One region of the Moorella naiadis (nom. illeg.) genome, then DNA from elsewhere that is predicted to be linked to it. Evidence: riboswitches for the same ligand, from Rfam matches in the RefSeq annotation. Region 1 holds a riboswitch; the other holds the start of a gene.
What was found. A riboswitch is a leader RNA that binds a small molecule or an ion and turns the genes downstream of it on or off. The one in region 1 is predicted to bind molybdenum cofactor.
Positions count from the first base shown of each region.

Region 2: linked by a shared signal. The riboswitch ahead of SDD30_RS14030 (Rossmann-like domain-containing protein) and the one ahead of modA (molybdate ABC transporter substrate-binding protein) in region 1 are both predicted to bind molybdenum cofactor.

Region 1 is NZ_JAXGFQ010000032.1:7,063-21,308, reverse strand. Features, by position in the region: gene SDD30_RS15120 (helix-turn-helix domain-containing protein) at 1-648, shown strand, start outside; gene SDD30_RS15115 (L-lactate dehydrogenase) at 724-1,677, opposite strand; gene SDD30_RS15110 (selenium metabolism-associated LysR family transcriptional regulator) at 1,793-2,704, shown strand; molybdenum cofactor riboswitch at 2,751-2,887, shown strand; gene modA (molybdate ABC transporter substrate-binding protein) at 3,019-3,858, shown strand; gene SDD30_RS15100 (ABC transporter permease) at 4,003-4,794, shown strand; gene SDD30_RS15095 (ABC transporter ATP-binding protein) at 4,772-5,884, shown strand; gene mobA (molybdenum cofactor guanylyltransferase) at 5,954-6,640, shown strand; gene SDD30_RS15085 (molybdopterin molybdotransferase MoeA) at 6,642-7,937, shown strand; gene mobB (molybdopterin-guanine dinucleotide biosynthesis protein B) at 7,982-8,500, shown strand; gene phoU (phosphate signaling complex protein PhoU) at 8,598-9,302, shown strand; gene SDD30_RS15070 (Na/Pi cotransporter family protein) at 9,545-11,152, shown strand; gene speE (polyamine aminopropyltransferase) at 11,232-12,083, shown strand; gene speB (agmatinase) at 12,211-13,107, shown strand; tRNA gene SDD30_RS15055 (tRNA-Val) at 13,156-13,230, shown strand; tRNA gene SDD30_RS15050 (tRNA-Asp) at 13,236-13,312, shown strand; tRNA gene SDD30_RS15045 (tRNA-Phe) at 13,318-13,393, shown strand; gene SDD30_RS15040 (M24 family metallopeptidase) at 13,492-14,246, shown strand, end outside.
Region 2 is NZ_JAXGFQ010000027.1:17,200-31,445, forward strand. Features, by position in the region: gene SDD30_RS14010 (metal-sensitive transcriptional regulator) at 1-200, opposite strand, end outside; gene SDD30_RS14015 (ABC transporter ATP-binding protein) at 364-1,440, opposite strand; gene SDD30_RS14020 (ABC transporter permease) at 1,437-2,234, opposite strand; gene modA (molybdate ABC transporter substrate-binding protein) at 2,252-3,076, opposite strand; gene SDD30_RS14030 (Rossmann-like domain-containing protein) at 3,103-3,831, opposite strand; molybdenum cofactor riboswitch at 3,916-4,052, opposite strand; gene SDD30_RS14035 (sulfurtransferase TusA family protein) at 4,300-4,518, opposite strand; gene SDD30_RS14040 (NAD(P)H-hydrate dehydratase) at 4,551-5,438, opposite strand; gene SDD30_RS14045 (putative Se/S carrier protein) at 5,438-5,992, opposite strand; gene yedE (YedE family putative selenium transporter) at 6,016-7,077, opposite strand; gene SDD30_RS14055 (class I SAM-dependent methyltransferase) at 7,620-8,216, opposite strand; gene SDD30_RS14060 (metal ABC transporter permease) at 8,304-9,125, opposite strand; gene SDD30_RS14065 (metal ABC transporter ATP-binding protein) at 9,175-9,900, opposite strand; gene SDD30_RS14070 (metal ABC transporter substrate-binding protein) at 9,914-10,738, opposite strand; gene SDD30_RS14075 (anaerobic ribonucleoside-triphosphate reductase activating protein) at 11,069-11,764, opposite strand; gene SDD30_RS14080 (ribonucleoside triphosphate reductase) at 11,983-14,246, opposite strand, start outside.

The DNA of each region.
Region 1 (14,246 bases):
CGCGGCGCCAAAAGGCCCTCTTTAAAAACCTTGGACAAGGTGGCCAGGGCCTTAAACCTGCCCCGGGAACAGCTCATTGAGGTCGGCAGTGAAGGCGGCCTGGCGCCGGGGGAGAGGATCCGCCTCCTGCGGGAGCGGTCCGGAAAAAATTTAAACGCCCTGGCTGAAGCGGCCGGGATCTCTGTCTCTTACTTGAGTGAGATTGAGCGGGGTAATGTCTACCCCGCCATTGACACCCTGAGAAAAATTACCGCGGCCCTGGAAGTTCCCTTGAGTTTGGTCATTGGCACCGGCGGTTCCCTAGGCCATAAAATGCGCCTGGCGCGGGAGGAGCGGGGCCTGACCCAGGCCGAGCTGGCCCGAGCCGCCGGCGTTTCGGCCGGTCTTATCGGCCAGATTGAACAGGGCAAGGTGCAGCCCTCGTTAAAAACCCTGGAGAAAGTGGGGTCGGTCCTAGATATTTCCCCCTGCTACTTTATCGCTGAAGACGCCGGGGTCGATGAGGTGCTAAACCAGATGAGCCCTGAGATCCGTCAGCTCCTCATGGAACCCCAGGTCCAGTCGGTCCTGCGGCTGATTTGTAACTGCAGCGAAGCAGAACTGCGGTTTATCCTTAACTTTATCCAGCTATACAAGCGCAGCCATTAAAGCTCTAACGGCGGTAAGCATCAGGCAGGGCCGCCCTGTGCCCAGCCGGTACCCTGTAAAAAGGCAGCGGGAAAATTATAGATGTAAATGGGCGATGAGCTGTTGCAGGGTGGTCGCCGAGTGTTGTAGGGCGGCTTTCTCCCCGGCTCCCAGGGGAATAGGCAGGATCTTTTCCCGGCCTGCGCTGCCCACCAGGCAGGGCAGGCTCAGGGCGACTTCGCCGTCGATGCCATAGAGCTCCCGGATGACGCTGGAAATGGTCAGGACACTATGCTCATTTCTGAGGATACTCTCAGTTATCCGGCTCAGGGCCAGGGCCACCCCGTAGGAGGTCACCCCTTTACGCTCGATGATCTCATAGGCCGCCTCCCGGACCTGGTGGCTGATCTCCACCCGGAAGGCCTCTTCTTCTTTGATACTATCCATCAGGTAGAATTCTTCCAGACCGACGCCGGCTATATTGGCCAGGCTCCAGACCGGTACCTCGGTATCGCCGTGCTCGCCGATAACGTAGGCATGGATATTGCGGGGATCAAAGCGGTAATGGTGGCTCAGCAGGTGACGGAAACGGGCGCTGTCCAGGACTGTACCCGAGCCTAACACCTTATTATCCGGCAAACCGGAGATTTTCCAGGCTACATAGGTGAGGACGTCCACCGGATTGGCCACCATCAGGACCAGGGCGTCGGGACAATAATGGAGAATCTCAGGCAGGGCCTGGCGGACAATGGCCGTGTTGCGGTGCACCAGATCCAGGCGGGTCTCACCGGGCTGCTGGTTGGCACCGGCTGTAAAGATTACAATTCGGGCGCCGGCACAGTCGGCCGTGCGGCCGGCATAGACCTCCACCGGCCGGATGAGGGTCGCCGCGTGGGCCAGGTCCATGGCCTCACCCTCGGCCTTGGCGTGGTTGACGTCCACCAGGACCAGTTCCTTGACCAGGGGACTGAAAAGGAGGGCAAAGGCCGTGCTGGCGCCGACATAGCCTGTGCCAATAATGGCCACCCTGGTCAAAGCCTGTATACTCATAATACCACCTCGCCTTTAGTCTTGGTTCCACTCAGGCCCTTTATGCGCTAGAGATAGAAGGACCATCCTGGGAACCCGGGGCTTTGCAAACACTATTCATCAGGGGATCTCAATAATGAACTTCAACCATTTATTGACCTTCATCAGCACCGTCGAAAAGGGAACCCTGTCCGCAGCGGCCGAAGAATTGCACCTGACCCAGCCGGCGGTGAGCAAGCAACTCCAAGCCCTGGAAGAATACTTTGGCCTGCGCCTTCTGGAGCGCCGTGGCCGGGAGGTGCGGTTGACGGCTGCCGGGGAGATCTGCTACCGCCACGCCCGCGTTATTGCCAGTCATTTGAAGCAAACCCGGCGGGAGCTGGCAGAACTCACCCGGCTGGTGCGGGGCCGCCTCCTCCTGGGGGCCAGCACCACGCCTGGGCAGTATGTCCTGCCGCGGCTCATCGGTGCCTTTCGCCGGGAATACCCCCGGGTAGAGGTCGTCCTGACCATTGCCGACACCCAGGAAGTGGTGCAGCGCCTGCAGGCGGGAGAGATCGATCTGGGGGTGGTGGGCGCCAGCGGCCGGGGCCGCAACCTCTCTTACAGCCGTCTGACGAGCGATGAACTGGTCCTGATCGTCCCACCGGGGCATCGCCTGGCCGGGGCGACTGCCGTATCGCCCACGGAATTGAAGGGTGAGCCCCTGGTTTGGCGGGAATCCGGCTCCGGAACCCGCCGCGTGGTGGAAGAGCGCCTGGCGACAGCAGGCTTTACCATCGACCCGGAACAAATCGTCATGGAACTGGGGAGCACTGAAGCAATTGTCAGCGCCGTCGAGGCCGGCCTGGGTATCTCCCTGGTGACCTCTTGGGCCGTGGAAAAGAGCGTCCAGCTGGGCCACCTGGCCGTAGTGATGCTGCAGGGGGTAGATTTAAAACGCGACCTGTACCTGGTCCGGCGCCGTGCGGATCTGAGCCCGGCCGCTGAAGCCTTCGTCAATTTCGCGGCCGACCATCCACCCCGGGGGCCGGGGAATAAAGGCTAGCCAGGGGCTTGACGCCCGGTATTGGAACAAGTATTATTAACTTAAAACTGATAACCATCTCCGAGCCGGCGGCACCTAAAGGTTGCGCCCATGGTACGCCGGCCTGGGTTCAAGCACCCACGGGGTGGGCCGGGAAACGGGCCTGCCTCCCTTTGCTCGGAAAGGAGATTCCAGGTGGCTTTTCGACGAAGAAGTCCCGGTATCCTTTGCGAGCCGGGCTTTTTTAGTTACCCCGGCGGCTGCAGGCCGCCTCCGCCTGTTAGGCGGCACTTGCCTTAATGGAGGAATCAGAACTTGACATGGAGGCGACTGAGATGCTAAAACTCCGGCGCAGCATTATTTTGCTAGCGACCATAATAATCGCCGCCCTGGTCCTGGCCGGCTGCCGCCAGGCCGGGAGCAGCCAGAACCAAGCAGGCGGACAGCAAGGACCACAACCAGGCGGGCAGCTGGTGGTCTTTGCCGCGGCCTCCCTAACGGACGCCTTTAGCGAGATCGGCCGGGCCTTCGAGCAGGCCCACCCCGGCGTTACCGTCAAATTTAATTTCGGCGGCTCCCAGCAACTGCGGACCCAGATTGAGCAGGGCATGACGGCCGATATTTTTGCCTCAGCCGACCAAAAATACATGCAGGAGTTGGTCGCCAAGGGCCTGGTGGAACAACCGGTGGATTTTACGGCCAATACCCTGACCATCATTGTTCCTAAAAACAACCCGGCCGGTATTAAAAGCGCCGCCGATCTGGCTACCAAAGGTAAACTGGACCTGGCGGCGCCGGATGTCCCCATTGGCAAATACAGCCGCCAGGCCCTGCAAAAGTTGGATAGTCTCTATGGTAGCGGCTATTCCCAACAGGTAGAAAAAAGGGTGGTCTCCGAGGAAACCACTGTCCGCCAGGTGGTGGCCAAGGTAGCCCTGGGGGAAGCCGATGCCGGCATTGTTTACGTCACCGACATTAATTCATCTTACCGGGATAAGCTGGCTACCATACCCTTTCCCCAGGAAGCCAATGTCCAGGCTACCTACCCCATCGCTGTAGTTAAGGGTTCCAAACAGGCCGCCCTGGCCCGGGAACTGGTAAACCTGATCACCGGGCCCGGCGGCCAGAAGATCCTGACTAAATATGGCTTCCTGCCAGTCACCAAAGGGAGCTAGGGATCCATTTCCCGCCAAGCCCCTTCCATGGCGGCGAGCCGCCACCCGAAAGAGGAAAATGCAGGTAGAGGTAGAGGCCAGCCCTGAAGTAATAATGCCAGTCATATCCATTTTTGGCAGAACCCTATTTCCGGAGGAGCCACCGTGAAACGCCTAAATTTCTTGCCGGCTTTGGCCGGCCTTGTTTTCATCCTCTATATTCTCCTGCCGGTGGCCAGCATCTTCCTGAACATCAGCTGGCAGCGGTTTGGCACCACCATCAGGTTGCCAGTGGTCCTGCAGGCCCTGCAGCTTAGCGGCCTGACGACCCTGGCGGCCACCGCCGTCACTATCCTCCTGGGCACGCCCTTGGCCTATTTTCTGGCCCGGCGCAGCTTTCCCGGCCGGGTGGTCATCGATACCCTTCTGGATCTGCCCATGGTGCTGCCGCCGGCTGTGGCCGGGGTGGCCCTGCTGATGGCTTTCGGCCGTCGCGGCCTCCTGGGGTCCCTGCTGGCGGGATGGGGGATCTCCCTGCCCTTTACCACGGTGGCAGTCATCCTGGCCCAGATCTTTGTCAGTGCCCCCTTTTTCCTGAAGACGGCCCGCAACGGTTTCGCCGCCGTGGATACCTCCCTGGAGGCTATCTCCCTGACCCTGGGTAAAACCCCCCTACAAACCTTCTTCCGGGTGACTCTGCCCCTGGCCTTCCCGGCCCTGTTCAACGGGGCCATCATGGCCTGGGCCCGGGCTCTGGGGGAGTTCGGCGCCACCATTATGTTCGCCGGCAATATGCCGGGGATTACCCAGACCCTGCCCCTGGCCATCTATATGGCCATGGACAGCAACCTGGAGGCCGCCCTGGTCATGGCCGCTCTCCTGGTCCTGGTTTCCTTTGCCGTGCTCATGGCGGTAAAGAAGGTTGCTCCGGGGGGTGAAGGCTATCCTCACCCTTAATGTTGCTAAGACCCGGGGCGATTTCCAGGTCCAAGTTGAGTTAACCATGGGGGAAGAGATTCTGGTCCTCCTGGGTCCCTCCGGAGCCGGCAAATCTACCATCCTCAATATGATCGCCGGCCTGGTGACTCCCGATTACGGCTGCATTACTTGTAGCGAGGTAGTTTTTTTCCGCCGGGAAGAGGGGCGGAAAGCGGTGAACCTGCCCCCTTACCACCGCGGTATCGGTTACTGCCTGCAGCGCCCGGGCCTCTTTCCCCACCTGGATGTGGGCCATAATATCACCTACGGGGCACCGGCCGGGCTGGCTCCCGGGGAAAGGTCGGCTCGCCTAGAGGAGCTCCTGGCCCTCCTCCGTCTGCAGGGGCTGGCGCAGCGCCGGCCCGGGGAGCTCTCCGGCGGCCAGCAGCAACGGGTGGCCCTGGCCCGGGCCCTTTTCAACCGGCCGCGGCTCCTCCTCCTGGACGAGCCCTTTGCCGCCCTGGACAACCTGATCCGGGCGCGGCTGCGTTACGACCTGCTGGCCGTGCGCCGCTCCTTCCGCGTCCCCATGATCCTGGTGACCCACGATCTGGAGGAGGCCTATATGCTGGGGGACCGGATAGCCGTCCTGGATAACGGCCGCGTGCTCCAGGCCGGCAGCAGGGAAGAGGTCTTTTACCACCCCGGCAACCGGCGGGTGGCCCGTTTTGTCGGCTTTCGCAACCTCTGGACCGGCCGGGTCCTGGCCGCGGACCGGGAGGGCGATACCTTGCAGGTAGCCGGGGAGAAGTTCCAGGTGCAAATGCCCTACGCCCCCCTGGAGATGGGGCAAAGGGTGGCCTTCGGCATCCGGCCGGAGGACGTGATGCTGATCCGGCCCGGCCGGAGTTTGGGCCGGCCGGTACGGGAGAATGTTTTTGCGGTGGAGGTGACGACAGTAGTACCGGAGGTCCATACCTGCCGCGTCTTCCTGCGGCTGCACCCTGATGACGCCTATGATATTGAGATGCTGGTGCCGCGCCATGTCTTCCAGCGGGAATGCCTGGCCCCCGGCAGCCGGGTCATGATTTCCCTGAAGAAGGAAGCCCTGCACCTTTTGCCGGAATAATAGTTGTAATACCGGCTGGAATTAAGTATAATCAAGAACAGCAAGAACTGGAAAAGGGTGACCGGGAAAGTGCCTGCTAACCTGCCGCCGGCAGGGGGGATCGTTCTGGCCGGGGGGAAGAGTACCCGTATGGGCACCAACAAAGCCTTGTTGCCCCTGCGGGATAAATCCCTCCTGGCCACGGTGGTAGCCGCCCTGCGGCCGTTATTTGCTGAGATTATAGTTGTTACAAACACCCCAGAGTTGTATCAGGATTTAGGGGCCCGCCTGGTACGGGATGTCATTCCCGGGCGGGGGCCCCTGAGTGGCTTTCATGCCGGCCTCCTGGCTTCACCTTACTGGCATAATTTTATCGTTGCCTGCGACATGCCTTTCCTGGACCCGGCCTTAATCAGTTATCTCCTGGACCGGGTGCCGGGCTATGACGCTGTTGTTCCCCGGCGGGGTGAGTACCTGCAGCCCTTGCACGCCGTCTATTCCCGTGGCTGCCTACCGCCCATTGAGGCCTGCTTAAAAAAAGGTAAATATCAGGCCTTTGCCTTTTACCCCCGGGTGCGGGTACAGTATATTGACGTTGACCGCCTAAAAGACCGGGGCTTGAACGACCCGGAGGAGGTCTTTTTTAATATCAATACCCCCGCTGACCTGGCCCGGGCGCGCTACCGTCTCAGGGAGAAGCCCCCATCCCACCAGACCCTGGCGCAACAAGCGGATGCTGGGCAGAAAGGTTCCCCCCGGGGTGGGGGGGAGAATTAATATGGCCGCGCCCTTAAGCCTGGAGGAGGCGCAACGCCTTCTTTTAAGTGGGTTAAAACCGCCGGGAAAGGTGAAAATAGAGCTGAAGAAGGCTGCAGGCCGGGTACTGGCCGCACCGGTGGTGGCGCCACAGCCCTTCCCACCTTTTCCTCGTTCCCTGGTGGACGGCTACGCCTTGGGGCCACTCCCGATTAATGGGGGGAGCGATGTTGTTCCTGGGCCGGGCGGACCTGCTGCCCCAAATTTAGATCACCCGGACTCCCCTAGGGAGAGGGACACCCGTGAACCATGGCTTGCCTACCGGGTAGCGGCTACCATAGCAGCAGGCAGCAAGATGACAGTGAGCCTGGGCCCCGGCACGGCGGCGACCATTTTTACCGGTGCCCGGCCCCCTGAGGGCACGGTAGCCATCATCCCCCGGGAACAGGTTGAGGTTCAGGGCGGGCTAATCCGGGCGCCGCAACCGGCGGTAGGGAAATACCTGGAGCCGGTCGGGGCGGAGGTCAGGGCCGGGGAAGAGGTCCTGGCTGCCGGTACCTGCCTGGGCCCGGCAGAGGTGGGGCTCCTAGCGGCCCTGGGCCTGGCACAGGTGACGGTCTATCGCCGGCCGGTTGTCGCCGTAGCCGGCAGCGGCAGTGAGCTCCTGGCTCTAAACGGAGCCCCGGCCCCTGAGCAGGGGGAGGCACCCCGGATTTATAACAGCAATTTTTACGCCCTGGCGGCGGCGGTCACGGCCGCCGGGGGGGAGGTGTTACCAGTGGGGCCGGTAGCCGATGACCTGGAAGAGCAGGTCCGGCTGTACCAGGAGGCCCTGGCAGAAGCCGACCTGCTCCTGACCACCGGGGGCGCCGGTGGCAGTGCCCGGGACCTGACGGCAGCGGCTTTTGCCGCCGCCGGGGGTGAGGTCATGTTTACCGAGGTCGCTATCCGCCCTGGCCGGCGGGTCATAGCCGCTCGCCAGGGGGCTAAACTCCTCCTGGGTCTTCCCGGCAATCCTCCGGCCGCCCTGGTGGCCTGCTATCTCCTGGCAGTACCGGTTATCAAGGCCCTCGGCGGCCGGGAAGCTGCGCCGGCTGTCTTTCCGGCGGTCCTGACGTCAGCCCTGGATAAGATCCGGACTGAACGATCCTTTATATGGGCCCGGGTTCGGGCCACAGCGGCCGGCTGGGAGGCGGCACCTCTGTCCCGCCGCCCGGGGGGCATCCGCGCCGCCATCAGCGCCAACGCCCTCATCGACGTCCCCCCGGGTTGCATTCCATTACCGGGAGAAGCAGTGACGGTCATTTTTATGGGCTAATTGCTCATCCTGCAATACCTACTTGCGGAAGGGGAGGTCTTCGTATGCCAAGCGCTATTCCAGTTATCTCCGTAGTCGGTAAGTCCGACGCCGGCAAGACGACACTGTTAATCAAGCTCCTGCCGGAATTAAAGCGGCGGGGCTACCGGGTGGCTACCGTCAAGCACGACACTCATGGCTTTGATATTGACCGCCCCGGCAAGGATACCTGGCGCCATGCCGAAGCCGGGGCCGATGTGGTCGTCATCTCCTCACCGGCCAAGGTAGCCTTTATTGAAAAGGTGGCTGCTGAATTACCCCTGGATGCCATTGCCGGCCGTATCCAGAACGTCGACCTCATCATCACCGAGGGCTACAAGCGCGGGGATAAGCCCAAGATCGAAGTCCACCGGCAGGCGGTAGGAGGGGAACTCCTCTGTACGGCAGACGAACTACTGGCCGTGGCTACCGACGAGCCCCTGGCAATCGACGCCCCCTGCTACGACCTGGACGACGCCGCCGGATTGGTGGATTTGATTGAGATCAAGATCCTGGCTCCCGCCGGCCGCTTACGTCGGCCATAAATCCAGCTCCTGGTTTTAGGCCCCTTACCTTTAATCCCCGAGGTAATAGGCATATAATAGTTGTTAAGAATATGTAAAGACCTGCGGGGGAAAGCAGATGAACCGGATACTCAACGCCTACGACCGGGCCCTCCTGGAATTGCAGCAAAACATCCTGCAGATGGGGGAATACGTGGCCAACCAGCTGGATCAGGCCTTAAAGGCCCTGAAGGATCAGGACCGGGTATTGGCGCAACAGGTGGTGGCGGGTGACGACGGGGCCGATGATCTGGCCCACGATATCGAAATGTCCTCCCTGGATCTCATCTCCCTGCAGCAGCCCACCGGGGATGACCTGCGCACTCTGGCTACAGTCATGCGGGTAAGCAGGGAGCTAGAGCGCATCGGCGACTATGCCGTCAACATCGCCGAGGTGGCCGGGCGCCTGGCTAAACTGGGACCCTATTTCAAGCCCCTGGTGGATATTCCCCATATGAGCGACCTGGCCCGGTCCATGCTCCGCCGGAGCCTCCAGGCCCTGGTCGAGCGCAACCTGGAGATAGCCCGGGAGGTGGTGAAGGCCGACGATGTCGTTGACCGCCTTTTTGAGGCCCTTTATGATGAATTGGTAGCCTACATGAAAAAGGGGCCAGAGTACGTCGACCAGGCTAGTTACCTGGCCCTGGTGGCCCGTTACCTGGAGCGCATTGCCGACCACGCCGTCAACATAGCTGAGATGGCGGTTTACCGGGAGACCGGTGAGCGCCGGGCCTTTAGAGAAAGGCAGGGGCCCCAAAAGATCATCCCACCGGGGAAAAAGTAATGGTGGTACCGTTACCGCCGGAGAAACCTACCTCCTGGGGAGACTTAATAAAATGGACTGAAAAAGTACCGGCGGTTAACGGCGGCGGGCGCCGAACCGGACCTAGGTTCTGATGGTACCCAAATTTGGAGCTATTTAGGGATAGAACGCCGTCAATCGTAAACTACGGAACCCGGAGCCAATATCCTCCCCATCACAGGCAAGACACCCTAACAAAGTAGATAGTAAATGGAGGTCAAAGATTGATTTTCGCCGTTACCACCGGTCTCCTGGGCGGGCTGGCCCTTTTCCTTTACGGCATGAATCTAATCAGCACCGGCCTGCAAAAGGCGTCTGCCCGCCAGGTACAGCAGCTCCTGGGGGCGGTGACCAGGAATCGCTTCTACGGTATGCTGGCCGGGCTGGTGGTTACGATATTCCTACAAACCAGCGCCGTCACCACGGTGCTCCTGGTGGGTTTCGTCAGCGCCGGCCTTATGAGCCTGGGTCAGGCTCTGGGAGTCATCCTGGGGGCCGCCATCGGCTCGACCCTGACAGCCCAGCTCATTGCCTTTCGCCTGAGCGATTATGCCCTCTGGGCAGTGGTTGTCGGCCTCATCCCTTACCTTGCCGCCCGGCGCCTGCGCTGGCGTTACCTGGGCCAGGCCATCCTCGGGTTTGGCCTTATTTTTTATGGCGCCGCCCTTATGGGTACGGCCATCGCTCCCCTGGATAACCTGCCGGAATTTACCGCTACCCTGGACCGCCTGGCAGCCCACCCCTGGGTGATGATGGTAGCGGCGACCCTCTTTACGGCCATTGTCCAGGGCAGCGCCGCACCGGTGGTGGTGGCTATGACCCTGGCAGCCCAGGGCAGCCTGGCCCTGCAACCAGCCCTGGCCCTGGTCCTGGGCGCTAACCTGGGCACTACGGCCACAGCCCTCATCTCCAGTATCGCCCTTTCCCGGGAAGCCAAGCGGGTGGCCCTGGCCCATTTCTTTTTTAAACTGGCCGGGGTCCTCCTTTTCCTGCCCTTTCTCGGCCTCTATGCCGGCCTGGCGCGCCAGACCTCGCCGGATCTTGCCCGCCAGGTGGCCAACGGCCACACCCTGTTCAACATTATCAACATGCTTATCTTTATCCCCTTTACCCCCCGGGTGGGCCGCCTGATGGAAAGGCTGCTGCCCAATGCCCCGGAAGAAGAGAAGGTAGCCAAATACCTGGACAACACCCTCCTCGATCTACCGGAGCTCGCCCTGGCCGGGGTGACCCAGGAGCTCCTGCGCATGGCCGGGATTATCCGGCAGGAGATGTTCCCCCGGGTCATGCAACCCCTGGCCCGGCGGGAGGTGGACCTGGTAGAGAAGCTGCGCCGTACAGACGCCATCCTGGATTACCTTTACACGGCCATTGCCCGTTACCTGGCCCATATGAACCGGGATAACCTGAGCGAGGAACAGATGCTGGCCCAGACCCGGCTCCTATATATCGCCAATGACCTGGAGCATATCGGTGACGTTACCGTCGAGATGGCCCGCCAGTGGCGCAAGATCGAGAACAGCGGCGTCGAGTTTTCCCCCGAAGGGCAGGCTGAAATCCAGGAGATGTTCACCAAGGTCCAGGAGAACTTCACCGCCGCCCTGGAGGCCTTCGCCGGCAACGATCGCCACCTGGCCGCCCGGGTCATCCGCGGCCACCCGGAGATCCTGCGCCTGGAGAAAAATCTGCGTTACTCCCATTTCCAGCGCCTGCAGCGGGAAAACCGCCTCAGTCTGGAGACTACCTCTGTCCATATGGACCTCATCAACCAGCTCCTGCGTTTGAATATCCATAACGTCAGCATCGCCCAGGCGGTAATGGGGATTATTTAACGGTTGCTGGCAAGTTAGGGAACTTGTAGGAAGGGGCGATCTTTGGTAAACTACACCCTGGAGAAAGGAGAGATTGCTTTTGCGTGGTATCTGGTTTTCGGAACTGCAGACGCCGGACCTGGCGATTTCCGTACGCCTGCAGCAAACCCTGCACCATGAAAAGACCCCTTACCAGGAGCTGGCTGTCGTGGATACGGGAGCTTACGGCCGCATGCTCCTGCTGGATAATATTATCCAGACGACCGTTAAAGACGAATTCTTTTACCATGAGATGATCGCCCACGTACCCCTGAATACCCACCGTCGGCCCCGGACAGCCCTGGTCATCGGCGGTGGCGACGGCGGCGTCGTCCGGGAGATTGTCAAACACCCTACTATTGAAAAGGTTACCCTGGTGGAGATTGACGCCCGGGTGGTGGCCAATGCCCGGGAGTACCTGCCAGAGATCGCTTGCGGTCTGGACGACGCCCGGGTGGAGATCCGTTTTGAAGACGGCATCGAACACGTCCGCCAGCGGGAGAATACTTATGACGTGATTATCGTCGATTCCACCGATCCCATCGGGCCGGCAGTGGGCCTTTTTAGCACTGAATTTTACCGTAATGTCCACCGGGCCCTGAAACCGGAAGGCATCTTCGTCGCCCAAACGGAATCCCCGCTTTTTAACGGCAAGCTCATCCGCCGCATCCAGCGCGACCTGCAGGAGATCTTCCCCCTTGCCAGGCTCTACCTGACCACGGTGCCAACCTATCCGGGCGGCCTCTGGTCCTTCAGCCTGGGAAGTAAAGAATATGATCCTTTGCGGATCGACTGGCGCCAGGCCCCCCAGATAACGACCCGCTACTATACCCCAACCATTCACCAGGCCGCCTTCTCGCTGCCGCCCTTCGTCCAGGAGTTCCTGGAGGCGCCAGAGGAAGAAAAGTTTTAGGCGAGGTCGAGCGCCAAGTTTGCTCGCCGAGAACCACGGAGCCTGAAGCCTCTACCCCCAAGCCCGTGACTAAATGCTTACCACAAGCATCCACTTTTGTTAGAACCCTATTTCCGGAGGAAGATTGATGTCAGACGCCCAAAGTATATACGGCACCATCGAGGGGTTTACCAGGGGCCAGGTCTTCCTGGCCAGTACTGACGACTTTGCAGCAGCCCGGGCGGTCCTGGCCGGCATCCCTTTTGATGCCACCACCAGCTTCCGGCCTGGCACCCGCTGGGGTCCCCGGGCTATCCGCGAGGTGTCCGAGGTTCTGGAGGAGTACAGCCCTTACCTGCGGCGGGAATTGGGCCAGGTTCCCTTTTACGACGCCGGCGACCTGGATCTGACACCGGGCCGGGTGGAGGCCGGTTTGGAGCAGATGGCGGCCGCTGCGGCCGCTATTTTCACCGCCGGCAAGCAGCCATTCTTCCTGGGGGGCGAGCATTTAGTCAGCTACCCCCTCATCCGAGCTGCCCACCGGTACTACCCCGAACTGGCCGTCCTCCACTTCGACGCCCATGCCGACCTGCGGGAGGAATACCTGGGGGAAAGGCTCTCCCACGCCACCGTCATGCGCTTGGTGGCGGAGGAAATCGGCCCCGGTAACCTCTACCAGTTCGGTATTCGCTCCGGTACCTGGGGGGAATTCGCCTACGGCCAGGGAGAGACGAACTTCTTCCTGGATGTCATCACGTCGCCCCTGACAAAGCTGGTGCCGGAGCTGGGCCGGCGGCCCTTGTATGTAACCATTGATATCGACATAATCGACCCGGCCTACGCCCCCGGTACCGGCACCCCCGAACCTGGGGGCTGCTCACCGGGGGAGATCTTTAAAGCCATCCAGCTTCTCCAGGATGCCAATGTAGTCGCCTTTGACCTGGTGGAGGTCTGCCCGGCTTACGATCAAAGCGCTATCACCGCCATCCTGGCGGCTAAGATCCTCCGCGAAGCCCTCCTGGCCTGGGGAGGAAAAAATATTTGACTTCCCCCCTGGTACCATGCTATAATAACTTTTGCGGCAGGTACATGAGGGCGGTTAGCTCAGCGGGAGAGCACCTGCCTTACAAGCAGGGGGTCGGCAGTTCAAACCTGCCACTGCCCACCATAAACGGAGCCGTAGTGTAGTGGTCTAACATGTCGGCCTGTCACGCCGAAGATCGCGGGTTCAACTCCCGTCGGCTCCGCCATTTATGCCTCGGTAGCTCAGTTGGTAGAGCAGAGGACTGAAAATCCTCGTGTCGGCGGTTCGATTCCGCCCTGAGGCACCAGCAAAAAACTCCTTTCTGGGCATAGAGCAGGAAGGAGTTTTTGTATATCTTTCTAGCTAGTATGGGTATAAGAGTTTGCCTAAGGAGGCTATTTTTCTATGGCCAGGCCGGAAGATATAGAATATAAAAATCGCCTGGGGTGCTTGCAGGAATCCCTGCAGGACCTGGAACTCGACGGCGCGATTATCTACCAGACAGTTGACCTATATTACTTAACGGGCACGGCCCAGAGCTGTCACTTCTTTGTCCCGGCAGCCGGGGAGCCACTGCTCCTGGCTTACCGGGACTACGAGCGGGCCCGGGAGGAAGCGGCGTGGCAGGTTATGACTCTGGGCACTTTTAAGGATCTACCCGGTCTCCTGACGGAAGCCGGGTATACGGGGATGCGGCGTTTGGGCCTGGAGCTGGACGTGATACCCTTGCACCTCTTTCGCCGCTATGAGGCCCTTTTGCCCGGCGTTCAGTGGGTCGACGTCGGCCAGGTATTGCGGCGGCAGCGGATGGTCAAATCGGCGGTTGAACTGGAGGCCCTGCAGTGGTCGGCCACCAGGCACGCCGAGGTATTTCGCTACATAAGTGACTGGATCCGGCCGGGGATGACGGAACTGGTCATTGCCGCCGAGTTCGAAGGCTACGCCCGCCGTCTGGGCCACCAGGGGGCGAAACACTTCCGGGGCCAGGAGCAGGGCATGGGTCCCGGTCTGGTGGCCGCCGGGGCCAATTCCGCCCGGACTTCTTGCTTCAACCTGCCCCTGGCCGGCCTGGGCCTTTCCCCCCTGTACCCTATGGGAGCCAGCCAGCACGTCTGGGAAAAAGGGGAGCCCCTTCTCATCGACTACGCCGGGGTTTACGG
Region 2 (14,246 bases), on a different contig from region 1:
TGGGGAAGCTTATCCAGGCAATCATCCGCGTAAATTACTAGTACCATTTCCGTAATTTTATACACAGCCGAGCGAATGGCTGCGAGTTGGTGCAATACGGTAGGACAAGCTTCTCCCCTCTCTACCATGCGCACCAGTCCGGCCACATGCCCCTGGACAATCTGCAAGCGTTTTACTATCTCTTCACGACTATCGTCCATAAGGAACTAAATCTCTCCCCTTGCTCCATTTTATCCTGGCTGACAATTCCTCAACCTTAAACCCCATCTAGCACCGCTAAATAGTCCAGCAGCCATACGCTTATCCACTATGTATTATATCATGGCCAGTGAGATTGGGAAATTGAAACTCTTACATCCTTGCTCAGCTTTTTTCAACTGGCGGAAAAACATTAATGGCGGCCGGTGGGATGGAGCAGTAAACTGTGCTGCCCGGCGCTAAGGAAAACCCTCTATCTCCCCTGGTAACAACCTGGGCGACGAGCCTTTCGCCGGCATCGATTATTACCCTGGCCAATAAACCTCGGGGGTAAACCGCAAGCACCTTTCCCGGCAGGCAGTTTCCTGGCTGCGGCAAATTGCTCACCAGTATATGCTCCGGTCTGACGGAAAAACCTATCCGGCCAGTTAAATCCGTCTCTACCTGCAGCAGCACCCCTCCCAGGGAGACGCATTTCCGGCCGCCGTGCAGGATAATCTCGCTGGGATAAATATTTTCCGCCCCGATAAAGCGGGCTACCGCCGCCGTCCGCGGCCGGGTAAAGATCTCCTCCGGCGAACCCACCTGGAGCAAGCCACCTCCCATCATGACCCCGACGCGGTCGCCCAGGTATAAGGCTTCTTCAAAATCATGGGTTACATGAATAATCAGGGTGCCGATAAGCCGGTGCAGGCGCTTCAGCTCCTGCTGAAGCGCTTCTTTTGTACGAGGGTCCAAGGCCGCTAAGGGTTCATCCAGCAAAAGAACTCCGGGACGCATTATGAGCGCCCGGGCCAAGGCCACCCGCTGCTGTTCGCCGCCGCTTAAGGTATGGGGAAGACGCCGGAGAAGGTGGTCAATACCGAGCAAGGACACTACGGCTTCTAATTCCCTGTTTATCTCGCCCGGAGGGAGTTTTTTATTTTTGAGCCCGAAGACAATGTTTTCCCTGGCGTTTAAGTGGGGGAATAAGGCATAATCCTGGTAAACAAAACCGAAACATCTCTTTTCCGGCGGCCAGGCGGTAATATTCTCTTCCCCCAGCCATATCCCGCCGGCATCCGGCGCGTGCATACCGGCAATAACCTCCAGAAGAATAGTTTTGCCGGCACCCGTGGGCCCCAGGATAACGAAATACTCCCCTGTGGAAATCTCCAGGGAGATATCTCGAAGTTGAAACTCGCCCATCTTTTTACTAATCCGGGATAGCCGCAGCGAGGGCGCCGGCAATCCTTCCCTCACAGACCCGGCACCCGCTCGTACGGCTTTACTCCCGCACGTTCAAAAACGGCCAGGGAAAGCACGGCAATCATTATCAGGATGGCCGCCGAGGCCATCAGGGCCTCCATATCGCCGGTAGCCATATTTAAGTAAAGGGAGATGGGCAGGGTTTCCGTTTTAAACCTGGTGGCCCCGGCCAGCATGAGGACGGCGCCAAATTCCCCTAGGGCCTTCCCCCAGGTCAGAACCAGGCCGGCAAGGATATTGTTTCGTATTAACGGTAAAGTCACTTTCCGGAAGGCCCGGGCCGGTGTACAACCTAGGGTCCGGGCCACGTATTCCAGGCGGATATCCACGGACTCAATGGCCGCTTTCAGGACGGTAATCAGGAAGGGAAGATTGACGAAGAACTGGGCCAGGATGATCCCGGGTACGGTAAACACGAAACGCAAGCCCATCCTGGCTAGGGTTGCGCCAAAGGTTGTCGTGCCAAAAAGCAGGAGCAAGCAAACGCCGGAAACAACGGGCGGCAAGGTTAACGGGATGCGGAGAAGGTTGGCTGCCACACCCTGGCCCGGCAGGTTGTAACGGGCCAGCGTATAAGCCACCGGCATAGCTGTCAGCAGGCAGGCAGCTGTTGAGACGATCGAGGTTATCAGGCTGAGCTTGATGGCAAAAATCAATTCCGGTGCCTTCAGGGAGGTAGGAATGTAAGGAAGACCCCTTACCAGCACGGTAGTGACGGCCGTTACAACAAAGAGCAGTACCAGGAATGTTACCAGTACGTTAAAGGTTTTAAAAAGCCTCGAACCCAAGTTTTACCTCCTCCCCTCTACCGGGCAACCGGCTTGTAACCCCATTTTTGCCAGACCTGGTAGGCCGCCGGCGAGGTAAAAAATTCGGCCAGTTGCCGAGCCAGCTCTTTTTCCTTAGAACAGTTCAAAACTGCCACCGGCACCGTTTTGACGTAATCCTTTAGTTCAGGCACTGAGATCAGCTCAAGCTTATCTTTTGCCCCCTGGTAATTTTCTTCCCAAATCACGGCGGCATCAGTTTGCTTGGTGCTTAAATAGACCACCAGCTCGTTTGCCGTCGGCGTCCTGACCACCACATTTTTATTGACAGTCTCCAGGAGGCCATACTTTTGCAGGAGCTGGTCGGCCAGCTTGCCGATGGGATTGGCCTGGGGATCGCCCAAAGCTACCTTCACTCCCGGCCGTCCCAGATCGGCTAATTTATGAATGCCGGCCGGATTCCCTTTTGGAACAGCAAGGACGGGGATGTGATAAACAACATTCTTTTCCCATGCTACCAGGTTCTTTTCTTTAACCGGCTTTAATTCCGCTATATCACCCGGCAAGTAAAGGTCGCCTTGCTGACTCAACAGGATCTGGCTATTCAGCTGGGCCGCCCCGCCGAAGGTATAGGTAACCTTGAACCCGGTTTTAGCCTGAAAAGCGGCGCCGATCTCTTCCACTGGCTTTTTCAGGCCGGCGCCGCTATAAATTAAAAGGGATGGCGAAGCTATATTCTCCGTCTGATTATTCTTCGGTCCCGCCTGGCCTTGCTGCCCCGGAACGTTACCGCACCCGGTCAGTACCAGTAGGCCAAATAATAACAGGCCTAATAAAAACCCCGTTGATTTTAATCCCTTCATTGTTAGTTGCTCCCATCTTTTTACAATTAATGACCGCAAAAACAATACTGCTCGTAGCCAGCCAGGTGGGCAATACCAGCAATTGTCACCCCGTAAAAGACAACCGGCTTCCGGCCCACTATAGCCGCCAGGGTGTCATTTACTGCTGTCGTACCGGTCGCCAGGACCAAATCGCTCCAATCGATTATTTCTCCTGTATGCCGGGCGTCTTCTATCATAACCCCGCCTTTGCGCTGCCCGACATTATCCGGGTCCAGGTCGGTTACTCGGATAGGAAAATGACCGGCCAGGCTGGCCACCATAGCCGGCTGCAGGCAGATAAAGGCAATCCGGGGGTTGCCGAAACGCTCCCGGACGTATTCCACCAGGGAGGCGGCGCACCGGCCCGGTTCTTGATCGCGGCAGTGGATGGTTTTGTCTACCAGCTTTAAATGCCGCATAACGGCGTTCAAGGTGGCGATAAATATGGCCCGCTCGTAGTTGTTACGTAACGGCAGGGCCAGGACTCCTTTTACGGTGCCCTGGTAATTTCCCGGCATATCAGTGAACGCCTGCCCAACAGCATCTTTAAAGGTGGCCTGCAGCATCACTTCTTTACCCTTTAATAAAGGAAAATCTTGACGTTCCGGCCGGCCAATAGCCTCTTCAGGGGTTAGGGGCCGGGCGCTAACCACCTGCACCTCTTCCTCGCCAGTTAGATGCCAGGCTTCTATCAGTTGGCTAAATTTTTCCTTGATGCCCTCCAAAAGTGGCATTTCAACATAACCCCTTTCTTTATAACATAAAACTAAAAACCCCGTCTCTCCACGAGGCGGGGCTTGCCTAAAAGCCATAGTTCTAGCTACAGCCAACCCCCTCCTTTTCAAAACCTGGGAAGGCATACCCGTTTCCCGGTATACCCCGTGGACCGGTGGTCCAGGCCACCCTGCCATAGGTTACCCCTTTAGGCAAAGATGGCTCGGAGGATATAATATCCTAGCATATGTTCTTTATAAATAGTATTCGCTGTAAGAAACCAAATTCCTGCCGACAGTCTTTATTTTATAGTACTGCCACAAATCCCCTACTTTTCTCCCCTAAAAACGATCTTCCAAGCAGTGACTCGGCTAAAAAAGGCCGAGGGCTACTAGGATAGGCCGGCTGGCAATAGTTAGTAAACCCCCATAACAGTAAAAAATAACCTCTAGTACCTATATAACCGGGGGCTTCATATAGCAGCCCATTTAGCTTTTATTGGGGGTCAACACTAGCCGGTAGCCACCAGCCACCTTTTCCACCCGAATCTGGTAGCCCCGGTTTTCTGCCAACCGGGATACGTTTTCTTTGGAGGTATCATTATCGGTTAAGACTGCCAGTGGTTGGCCGGGATTTTGTTCCATAGCCTTTTTCGTCTTTACTACAGGTATGGGGCAGGAAAACCCGCGCACATCGACTTCCACCATGAAATTTTTCCCCCTTTATCTTAAACCTAAAATTATCTGGTGCAGATACCGCTCCACCTACAGAGGTTTTCCCGGAAAACTTCGGGCAACTGGTCGATAATTTCGCCAACCCGGGTGGCTGGCGTCGGGCTTGCCCTCTGGCCTGCCGCCCGGTTGGCTTTAGCGCTGATGCTGGCCGCCTGGTCCAGATCCAGTTCGGCATAAGCAAAAGCAGCAACCATACCGGTGATGGTGTCGCCCGTGCCGCCGATGCATTCCATTTGGGGAACATCTGGTTCTGCAATTTTCTCAACGATAACTCCATCTTTTACTATATAGTCGACAGCACCTTTGATCAGGAGGCATCGGGCCGCTCCCCTGCAGGCATAAGCGCGTTGAATTAGTTCGGGTATACGGCTAAAAGCATCCTCAAATAAATGGCGGCTGATATAAGCCGGGTGGATGGCCTCCGGGTCGGCCAGGAAAGCAATTTCACTGGGGTCCGGGGTGAAAATATCAAAATAGGAGGCTACCCCGGCCGCCTTGGCCGCGTACATGGAACCGGCATCGGCAATCAACAGTGGCTTGGGGCGGCATTTTTCTACTACGGCAGAAAGCCTTTGCATTAAGGTAACGATAGGTAAACAGTAATGGAGAGCCAGGACCCGGGGCGCCAGTTCCTCTATATGATCTATCAGATACTGGTAAACCAACCTGCTTCCCTTTCCGGTGCCAATATCGCCGGCCAGCAATACCTGGGGCGGTTCCAGCCCGAGGTGACGGGTAGTGGCCAGGGCCGCGCTTACCATGGCCATTGTCCCCTGGGTACAAGGCAAATAATGGCCGTCGACGCGCAAGGTATCACCTTTATTATCTAATTGTTCCACCCTGCCAAAGGTCAGGGGCATGTCGGTTACCGGGACGGTCCCGGCAATGAGCATCACGTAGACGCTGCCTCCTTCCAAATTTCTAAAGCCTTTTCCAGGGCGCGGTCGAGCATCAGGGCGCACAGGGTACGGCCCGCCTCCCGGGGCCGGGGAGCCTTGTCCAGGCGGGTGCCTACCAGCCTGGCGTAGAGATAGGGGATATCCGGGCAACCGCCGCCGGATATATTAACTATCAAACCGGTCTTTTGAGCAAAAACAAGTTTCATATTGCCCGACTTGACCATAACGTATTCGGAAAACGGGGTTACCTTTTCTATCTGCAGAGGTTCTATTTCGCCCCTGGAGGGATAAATGCCCACGAAGGCTACCTTGCCGGTAAGGGCCCGTTCTACGGCCGTTTGCTCGACCAGGTTGATTTCCAGGGCCAGATCGCAGCCTCGGCGCAAAGCGGGCGGGGGCGCTACCAGGTGACAGTTTAGGCCGGCTTTTTGCAATACCTTTTCGGCATGCATGGCCTCGGCCACCGTGGTAAAAATCACCAGACCCCTGGCGTCAGCAGTTCCGACCCGTGGGTTGACCGTTCTATTTTTCAGCCAGCCTAAGACCATCCGGCATACCCCGCTTACTTAAGTTAATCTAAACTCTCCCGCATCAAGAAACCGACTCCGGCGGCAAAAATTAGCCCGATGATTACGGCTGCGGGCCCGAAGGGCCCAGGGCCCTGGGGGCTGGAGGCGAGTTGAAAATTATGGGCCAGGGCGGCCCCCACCAGCATACCTATGATAGTCACGCCGGCATCGGTATCACCTTCACCGGCGAGAACAGTCTGCCGCAAGGGGCAGCCGCCCAGCAGGGTAGCGGTAAGTCCCGCCAGGGTCATCCCCAGGAAGCTCCACAATTGATTGGTATGGGCGACGGGCTGGCCCATAAAACCAATCTTAATATTGCCCAGGATAGCATTAACAATTAGGGCCCCTACAAAGAAAGCTGCTATGCCGCTAAAGAGATAGGTGTCCTTAACCAGGAAAAGATCGCGCCAGCCGCCGACAAAACACATCCTGGTTCTCTGGGCTAAAAAACCAATAATTAACCCGGCCGCCAAGGAAACTCCCAACAGGGCGTGACTGGCGCCGGGGCCTTCCTTGCTGAAGAAAATAAAAGCAGGCCGGCCAATAGCCAGCAAAAGCAAACCCAGCATGAAGAGCGGCATCAACCAACCGGCCGCAGGATAGGTGGATTGCCAGCGGCCCAGGTTAAAACCGTTTTTAAGAAAATAGATGCCAAGTAAGGCCCCTGCTATTACCCCGGCAAGGCCGGCGATGGCGTTCAAATCGCCACCGGCCAGGCGTAACACAGCCCTTACCGGGCATCCTAAAAAGACTAAAGCTCCGATCATAAAAAAGACGCCTAAAAAGAACCGCACCAAGGGCGCCGAGCCGCCGCGCGCGCGAAACTCGCCGTAAAAAAGGGCAGACAAAAAGGCCCCGAAAGCGATCCCCATAATTTCCGGCCGTAAATACTGGACTATCGCTGCCCGGTGTAAACCCAAAGCGCCGGCAATATCCCGGTAGAAACAGGCGATACATATGCCCATATTAGCCGGATTGCCAAGGCGAGTCATGAAGGCTGCTATGGCACCAAAAACGAACCCGGCTAGCAGCATAAAGTTTTTGGGGGAAAGGATCCTGCTCATTTAAACACCTCCGGTTGTTGTTAAATAAATGATAAATAAGGGTTGCTAAGAGGTTTTCCACCCCCTGCCATTTATTACTGATGGATATTCTGCACCTGTTCATAATCTCCTGCATAACCTGTATTCCACTTGGTTATATAAAAGGTGCACTTTTATCCCCTTAAGGTTACATAAAAAAATCTCCACGCATAAAAAAGGAGACCAAAGTCAAGCCATCAATACATAAGCCGGCCCCTGCTATCTTTGGCCGGCCATTTTAAAATCATAACAATTATATTGCCATTATATTGCTATATTTGATGGTATCTCGCTGAAGCAGGCTGCCAATTCCGCCATATTGGCGAGCTTAATCCTTTTCCTGTGGAGTACTTTCAGAGAGCTAAAACCTACAGGAGAGTAGGGTCATCGGGGGGCGGTAATTCTAAGCCGAACCTTCTTCTAACTGGAAGCCCATATTTTCCACATATTGCTTAACAATCTCCCGGTTCTCTATCTAATCTCCATATATCCTAAAATTCCTGCTTAGTGCAATCAAGTTACAGTTATACTTTAACCCCCAGCGCCAGGTAATGATCTGCTCCTCCGTCAACCTCGATATTTGCCAGTCCCGCCACTACCAGCAAGGCTACCATTTCCGTACGGTGCGGGATCTGGTCCCCGGCCACAACGCCCCCAATGGAACAATGCAGATGATTTATGGTTTCCCGGGCCGCCGGATGGCAGATAATCACCCGCCCGCCCGGTTTAGTCACCCGGGCCATCTCTTTGAGCGCCTCTAGTTTTCGGGGGAAATGGGGAAAAGCGGAGTTACAGATAACCTCGTCAAAGGTAGCCGCCGGAAAGGGAATCGCCATTACGTCGGCACAAATAAACTCTACATTGTCGGGGAAGCCTTTATTTTTCGCCTGTTTAAGCATAGTTTCAGCTATATCCAGGGCCACCACCCGGCCGGCGGGACCTATGGCCGCCAGTAAATAGGGAATGAGAATGCCCGTACCGCAACCTACATCTAATATCGTGCCGCCCGGTGCCAGGTGCAAACCTTTAACAATTGTTTCCAGTTTAGCCCGCTCTTCCGGTGTAGCCAGGCTATCCCAGATAGCCGCCTTGCTGTTAAAATACTCCCGATGGGTAAGCACTCGCGATCGCTCCCCCTGTAATATCTCATTTTCATCATAAGACTCATCCTGTTGCAGTTTACCTCAGGCTGCGACCTTGATCATCATTCATCCTTCTTGCCACTGCTTCACTTTGCGCTTCGGGGAGAAAATAGTTGCCAGGATAAAAATAACGGCCGAGGCCAGGACGATGGTCGCACCGCTGGGAACGTCAAGGAGATAAGAAATGCCTAATCCGGCCCAGCAGGAAATAACACCGAAAAACGCTGCCAGAAAAAACATCTTCTTTAAGCTATAGGTGAGCTGGTAAGCAGCAGCGGCCGGGTTTAAGATCAAATTAAAGATCAATAAACCGCCAATGCTACGCAATGATGCTGTTACCGTCACCCCGGTAAGAAAGAGAATGCTGTAAAAGATAAAGTCGGCCGGTATACCTACCGCCCGGGCCATTTCGCGGTGAAAAACAACCGCCTGGATCTCCTTAAAAAATAAAGCGGCTAGCCCGGTAATTACGGCAGCTATCACTGCTAGAAGCCGGATATCGCTTCCGGTGACGGTCAAGATGCTCCCCCAGAGAAGTTCCAAAGCCTGGGTTTTAGGGCCGGGTAATAAACCCATGAAGAGAAAAGCCAGCCCCATGGTGACAGAAAAAAGAATACCAATGGGGGTATCGAGGTTAAACTCCCCCCGGTCGGCCAGGGGCCCGATGACAGCCGCTCCTGTGAGGCTAAAGAGGATGGCGCCCCCCAGGGGCGCAAACCCCAGCCAGGCGGCAAACAGGGCCCCGGCGAAGGCGGCGTGGGCAAGGGAGACGCCGATAAAGGAAAGGTGCATGGTGACAACAAAAACCCCCATCAGGGAGCAGGCCGCACCGGCCAGCAACCCGGCCAGCAGGGCGTCCTGCATAAACCTGTAGCTCAGTATCGACATTTTATACTCCTCGCCAACCCTTATGCCAGGATATGATCGCGCCTTACCCTTAAAAAAGCAGTTCCAGCACCTTTTCCTGGAGGAGAGCCTCCGGCGTTCCTGTTTGCCAGATGCGACCCTCTTTCATGAGTACCAGGCGGTCGCACAGGCCGTCCAGCCCCGCCAGGGAATGGGTGACCATTAAAGTAGTTAATTGCCGTTCCCTGTGGACACGCTGGACCAGGGCCAATATTTGCTGCTGCCCCTTCCGGTCCAGGGATGCGGTGGGTTCATCCAGGAGCAGGATTTCTGGTTCCTGGGCCAGGGCGCGGGCGATGGCCACCCGCTGCTGTTCGCCGCCGGAAAGGTGGCCGATGGGCCGCCCGGCCAGGTGTTCCATGCCCACCCATTGCAAAAGGTCGTCAACCCTGCGCCAGTCACGGGGGCCGGGCCGGCGGAAAAACCCCAGACGGCCGTAGCGGCCCATCATAACTACCTCCCTGGCTGTCACCGGCATCCGGGGATCAATGGCCGGCAACTGGGGCACATAACCGATCCTGCTCCGCAGGTCTGCCGGGCAACCGCGGGTTATGTCGCGGCCTAAAACCCAAACCTGCCCCCGGAGCAGGTGCCCCAAACCATTGATCAGCGTCAGCAACGTCGTTTTCCCGGCGCCATTGGGGCCGATGACCCCTATTAATTCTCCCTCCCTGATTTCCAGGGACACGCCCCGCAGGGCCACATCCTCACGATAGGATACGACGGCGTTTTTAATGCTAATAATCACCGCTGCCATAGACCTGTTGCCCCTATTTGGGGAAGGCCGCCAGGAGCAATTCTACGTTCTTTTGCACAGCCTGCTCCCATTTATCGGTCCCGGGCAGGCCGCCGGGGAAATTGGAGAGGGTAACCCGGCGGACTCCCAGCTCTTTAGCAATGCCCGCGCCGGCCTCCGGCCCGCTTTGAAGGTTATCAATGATCAACTTCACTCCCGCCTGGCGGCCCTTGTCCACCAGTTCTCGCACCCGCTGCGGTGTTAGTTCTTCGGGACGGCCGTAAGTACCGGCAACCTGCAAACCGGCCCAGCGGACAAAACCCTCCTGCTGGTTAGAGCAGAGAACTGTAACCTTACCGGCACCTGCCGCCTGCAGGCGGCCCTGCATTTCCCGGGCTACTTTAGCCGTCTGGTCAACTGCTTTTTGGGCGTTAGTCTGGTAATAATCTTTATTTCCCGGGTCTTTCTCCCCGAGGATGCCGGCCACGTTTCGCAAGGCCTCCTGCCAGACCGGCGGCGCCATCCAGTTACCCTTGATTGCTACTGACACCACTTCTAAGCCGGGATTTTTTGCCGAGGCGACTAGTTCTTTAGTGAAAAGCTGGCCCTGCCAGTCATGCATCAAAAAAACCCTGGCCTGGCCGAGCATGGCCACGTCCGAAGGTTTGATGTCAAAATGACCCGGGCAAATACCCGGCGGAATAATATTTTTTACCTCCACCCTATCCCCACCCACTTCCTGGACGGCCGTCATTAAGAGGGTGGTCCCGGTTACCACTTTAAATTTGCTGCCCGGTTGTTGGGAATCACAACCGGTAGCAATAAATAGCGCCAGGATCAATAAAACGATACCAGTCACTAAACGGCCCCTTGGTCTTCTAGTCCTTACAGAAAACATGACATCTAACCCCCATTTCTTTAAATAAATGGCCCCGACTTTGCCGGCAAACAAAAAACCATGGAAACTGCTCCGCGCCGGCGCAGAACCTCCATGGTTCTCTTCCTACAAATTAAGGCTGGCTCCTTATCCTGGCTCCCTGCCAGCTAATTTTCTAGTTAGTTATATTCGGCACTGGTTCAAAAACTCCTGCCCCCTCCTAATAAATTTTCTTGCGGTGCAATCAGAGCCGCCCTTCTTTTTTAATTGGAAACCTGGTGGCGCCGCTCCCGCAAATTTTTTGCGGAACCTCTAGCTTCTGATTTCCACCTTGGCAAAAAAAGGTTGTAATTTAGTAACAATATTTCTTAAAGTTATTTCCGGGTAAGGAATGAGTTCGCGTAAGCCGGGGTTCAATAGGTTTCCAGCGGGCCGGAATTGTTGCAATACATAGTACCGAGCCCCGGCCAGCATTTGGCCTATGGCCGAAAAATCTTCTTCCAGTAACAGGCCGGGAACTGCCGTAGTACGGAGTTCGCAAGCAATTTGGCTGTTTTTGAGGAGGGCGATGCTTTCCTTGATCGCTTCAAGGTCTACCCTGGTGCCGGTTAAAAGGTCGTACTTCGCCAGCGGAGCTTTCACGTCCATGGCCACATAGTCCAGGAGGTCCCCCGCCAGCAGCCTAGCGATAACGCCAGGCTGGGTGCCGTTAGTATCCAATTTGACTTTAAAACCGCTGGATTTCAGGGAGCGAATGAATTCCTCCAGCCCCGGCGCCAGGCTTGGCTCACCTCCAGTGATACAAACGGCCTGCACCCAGGAGCGGCGCCGGTTGAGGAAGCCGAAGATCTCCTCAACGCTTATTTCCGGTAAGGTAGACGGGCGTAGCACCAGGTCGGCGTTATGGCACCAGGGACAGCGGAAATTACATCCGCTCAGGAAAAGGGTGGTGCAAACCTCGCCGGGAAAGTCCACTAGGCTTGTTGGCTGGATGCCTCTAATGGTTATGGGTACCGCCCCCCCTTAAAACAGTCTCCCGGGCTATTCCCGGCACTCTGCTCCGGCCCTGCAGCTTAATGAATGCCTGGCGGCTATACGGGTTACCCGGTAATTTTTACCTGCCAGGCCTGGTGGACCCGCCTGTTTCCAGCCGGGCAACAGCAGGCCAGCATAATTTTTCACAGGGCTGTGCCGGGATCCCTCCTGCCCGGCGTTTCCTGGACCACCTAGCGGCCGGGTTGTTCGCCGCCGGTGACAGGCCGGAAGCTCTGCCGTTCCCGGAACTCCTCCTGCTTCCCTTTATTCCAGTTCTTCACTGGCCGGTAATAGCCGACAATACGGCTCCAGACCTCCGTTTCCCGGCCGCATTCCGGGCATGTCCACTGCTCGCCGGAAAGATAGCCGTGCTCGGGGCAGATGCTGAAGGTGGGCGTAATGGTGAAATAGGGCAGGCGGAAGTTATCCATCACCGTCTGTAAAAAGCGGCGGCAGGTGGCGGTATCAGTCACCCTTTCCCCCAGGTAGGCGTGCAAGACCGTGCCGCCGGTATATTTGAGCTGCAACTCGTCCTGATGCTCCAAGGCGGTAAAAACGTCGTCGGTGTAGCCGACCGGCAAATGGGTGGAATTGGTGTAATACGGTTCGTTGGCACCGGAAGTGATAATATCGGGATAAAAGCGCCTGTCCAGCCGGGCCAGGCGGTAAGAAGTACCCTCCGCTGGTGTGGCCTCCAGGTTGAAGAGCTGGCCGGTCTCTGTCTGGTAGGTGGTTAAGACGGAGCGCATAAAGTCCAGTATTTCTAAGGCCAGGCTCCTCCCCGCCCGGGTTTCGATGCCTTGCCCCATGAAGTTTAAGAGGGCCTCGTGCATGCCCACGATACCAATGGTATTGAAATGGTTCTCCCAGTACCTGCCGAAGCGTTCTTTAACCCGCCGCAGGTAGAACCGGGAGTAAGGATAAAGCCCCTGCTCCGTCAGCTTTTCCAGGATGTTACGCTTCAAAAGCAGGCTCTCTTTGGCCAGGTCCATCCTGCCCTTTAAGCCGCTGAAGAATTCTTCTTTAGTTGCGGAAAGGTAACCGAGGCGCGGCAAATTTATGGTCACCACGCCGCATGACCCCGTAAGGGGATTGGCGCCGAAAAGACCGCCGCCGCGTTTCTTGAGTTCCCGATTATCCAGGCGCAGGCGGCAGCAGTTGTGCGTAATATTACCCTGCGAGTGAACAAAATAGTGATTCTTGCCCAATTCTATATCATAAAAAACCTGTTCATAATCAAGCTGTTCTATGGTTGAATCGGCTACTTCTACTACTGCAAAATCTGCATTGCGAAGCCATTCTATCGTCTCGGTAGTAATACCCCATCTATCTATTGTGGAAAATCCTACAGTTTTACATCCGTAACTTTGATAAAGCATTGCACCGTCTTCAGAACGTATATATTTCTGTTCCACCAGAAATTCAGGTATATTATTGTGCAGCTTGTCTCGCATTACCCTGTCTCCCCTTGCTCCGCGCCCTAAAACGTGTTGTATTCGAATTACCTGGGAGTTTTGTTTTACTATATAGGTTGTACTAATCCCTACTAATTGCAGAAGCAGATTTAGTTCTTCTGCCAGCCGTTGGTCATTAATATGAATCTCCTTTCCATCGGTATAGCCATCACCATCGAAGAACCCTTCAATGAAAGATAAGATTATTTCTGGAGATACAGACCAAATCCATTTAGGAAGACTACCATATTTATGAACCTGATACTTTTCTTCTAATGTACGAGCAAACTCGCTGTTATATATATATCCTCTTAGAGAGTTCTCATAGCGAGGGTCTTGAATAAACTTCATATCATAATTCAAAAGCCGACGAACAACAGTTTTGGTCTTTTCAATTAGTGCTTGTTCCTTTTCATTAAAATTAATCTGGACTCCTCTATGCCGTTTTTTCCAATGTTCCCGTGAGTCATATAAATAATTACCATCAGCCACAAATAACCCCATAAACCAAGCTAATTCTTTGGAGACAAATTCTGTCTCTTGATTTAGAGCCCTTGAGCCATCACGCATCACCAAAAGAAAATCGCCGGTAGCAATATCACAGGCTTTCTTTGTTGTAATGCCATCTTTTGTATATACGGCCACTAAATGGTCTGGAGAGACGCTCATAGTTTTACCATCTTTGGTTCGAATATGAACAACAGCTCGATCAGTAACCTTAAGCAATCTTTTAATTTCCACCCACTCTAATTTACCTGACTTAGGGTTTAGGGAAAGAGACTCAACATGGTTATCTACCTCAAACCACTCATGGTCAAGCTGCTGTCCTTTGTTTTGTTCAAAAAGCTCTCCAATAGTTAATTTCCGGATGGTCCCATTTTCTCTAATCAAAATATCTTCTTCCGGGAAGAGACACATGCTGCGGACGTCCTCGGGCTTTAAATCGGAGTTGATAAAGTTGGCGAAGTAGGGGATGCCGTATCTGGCCGTCATGGCCATGA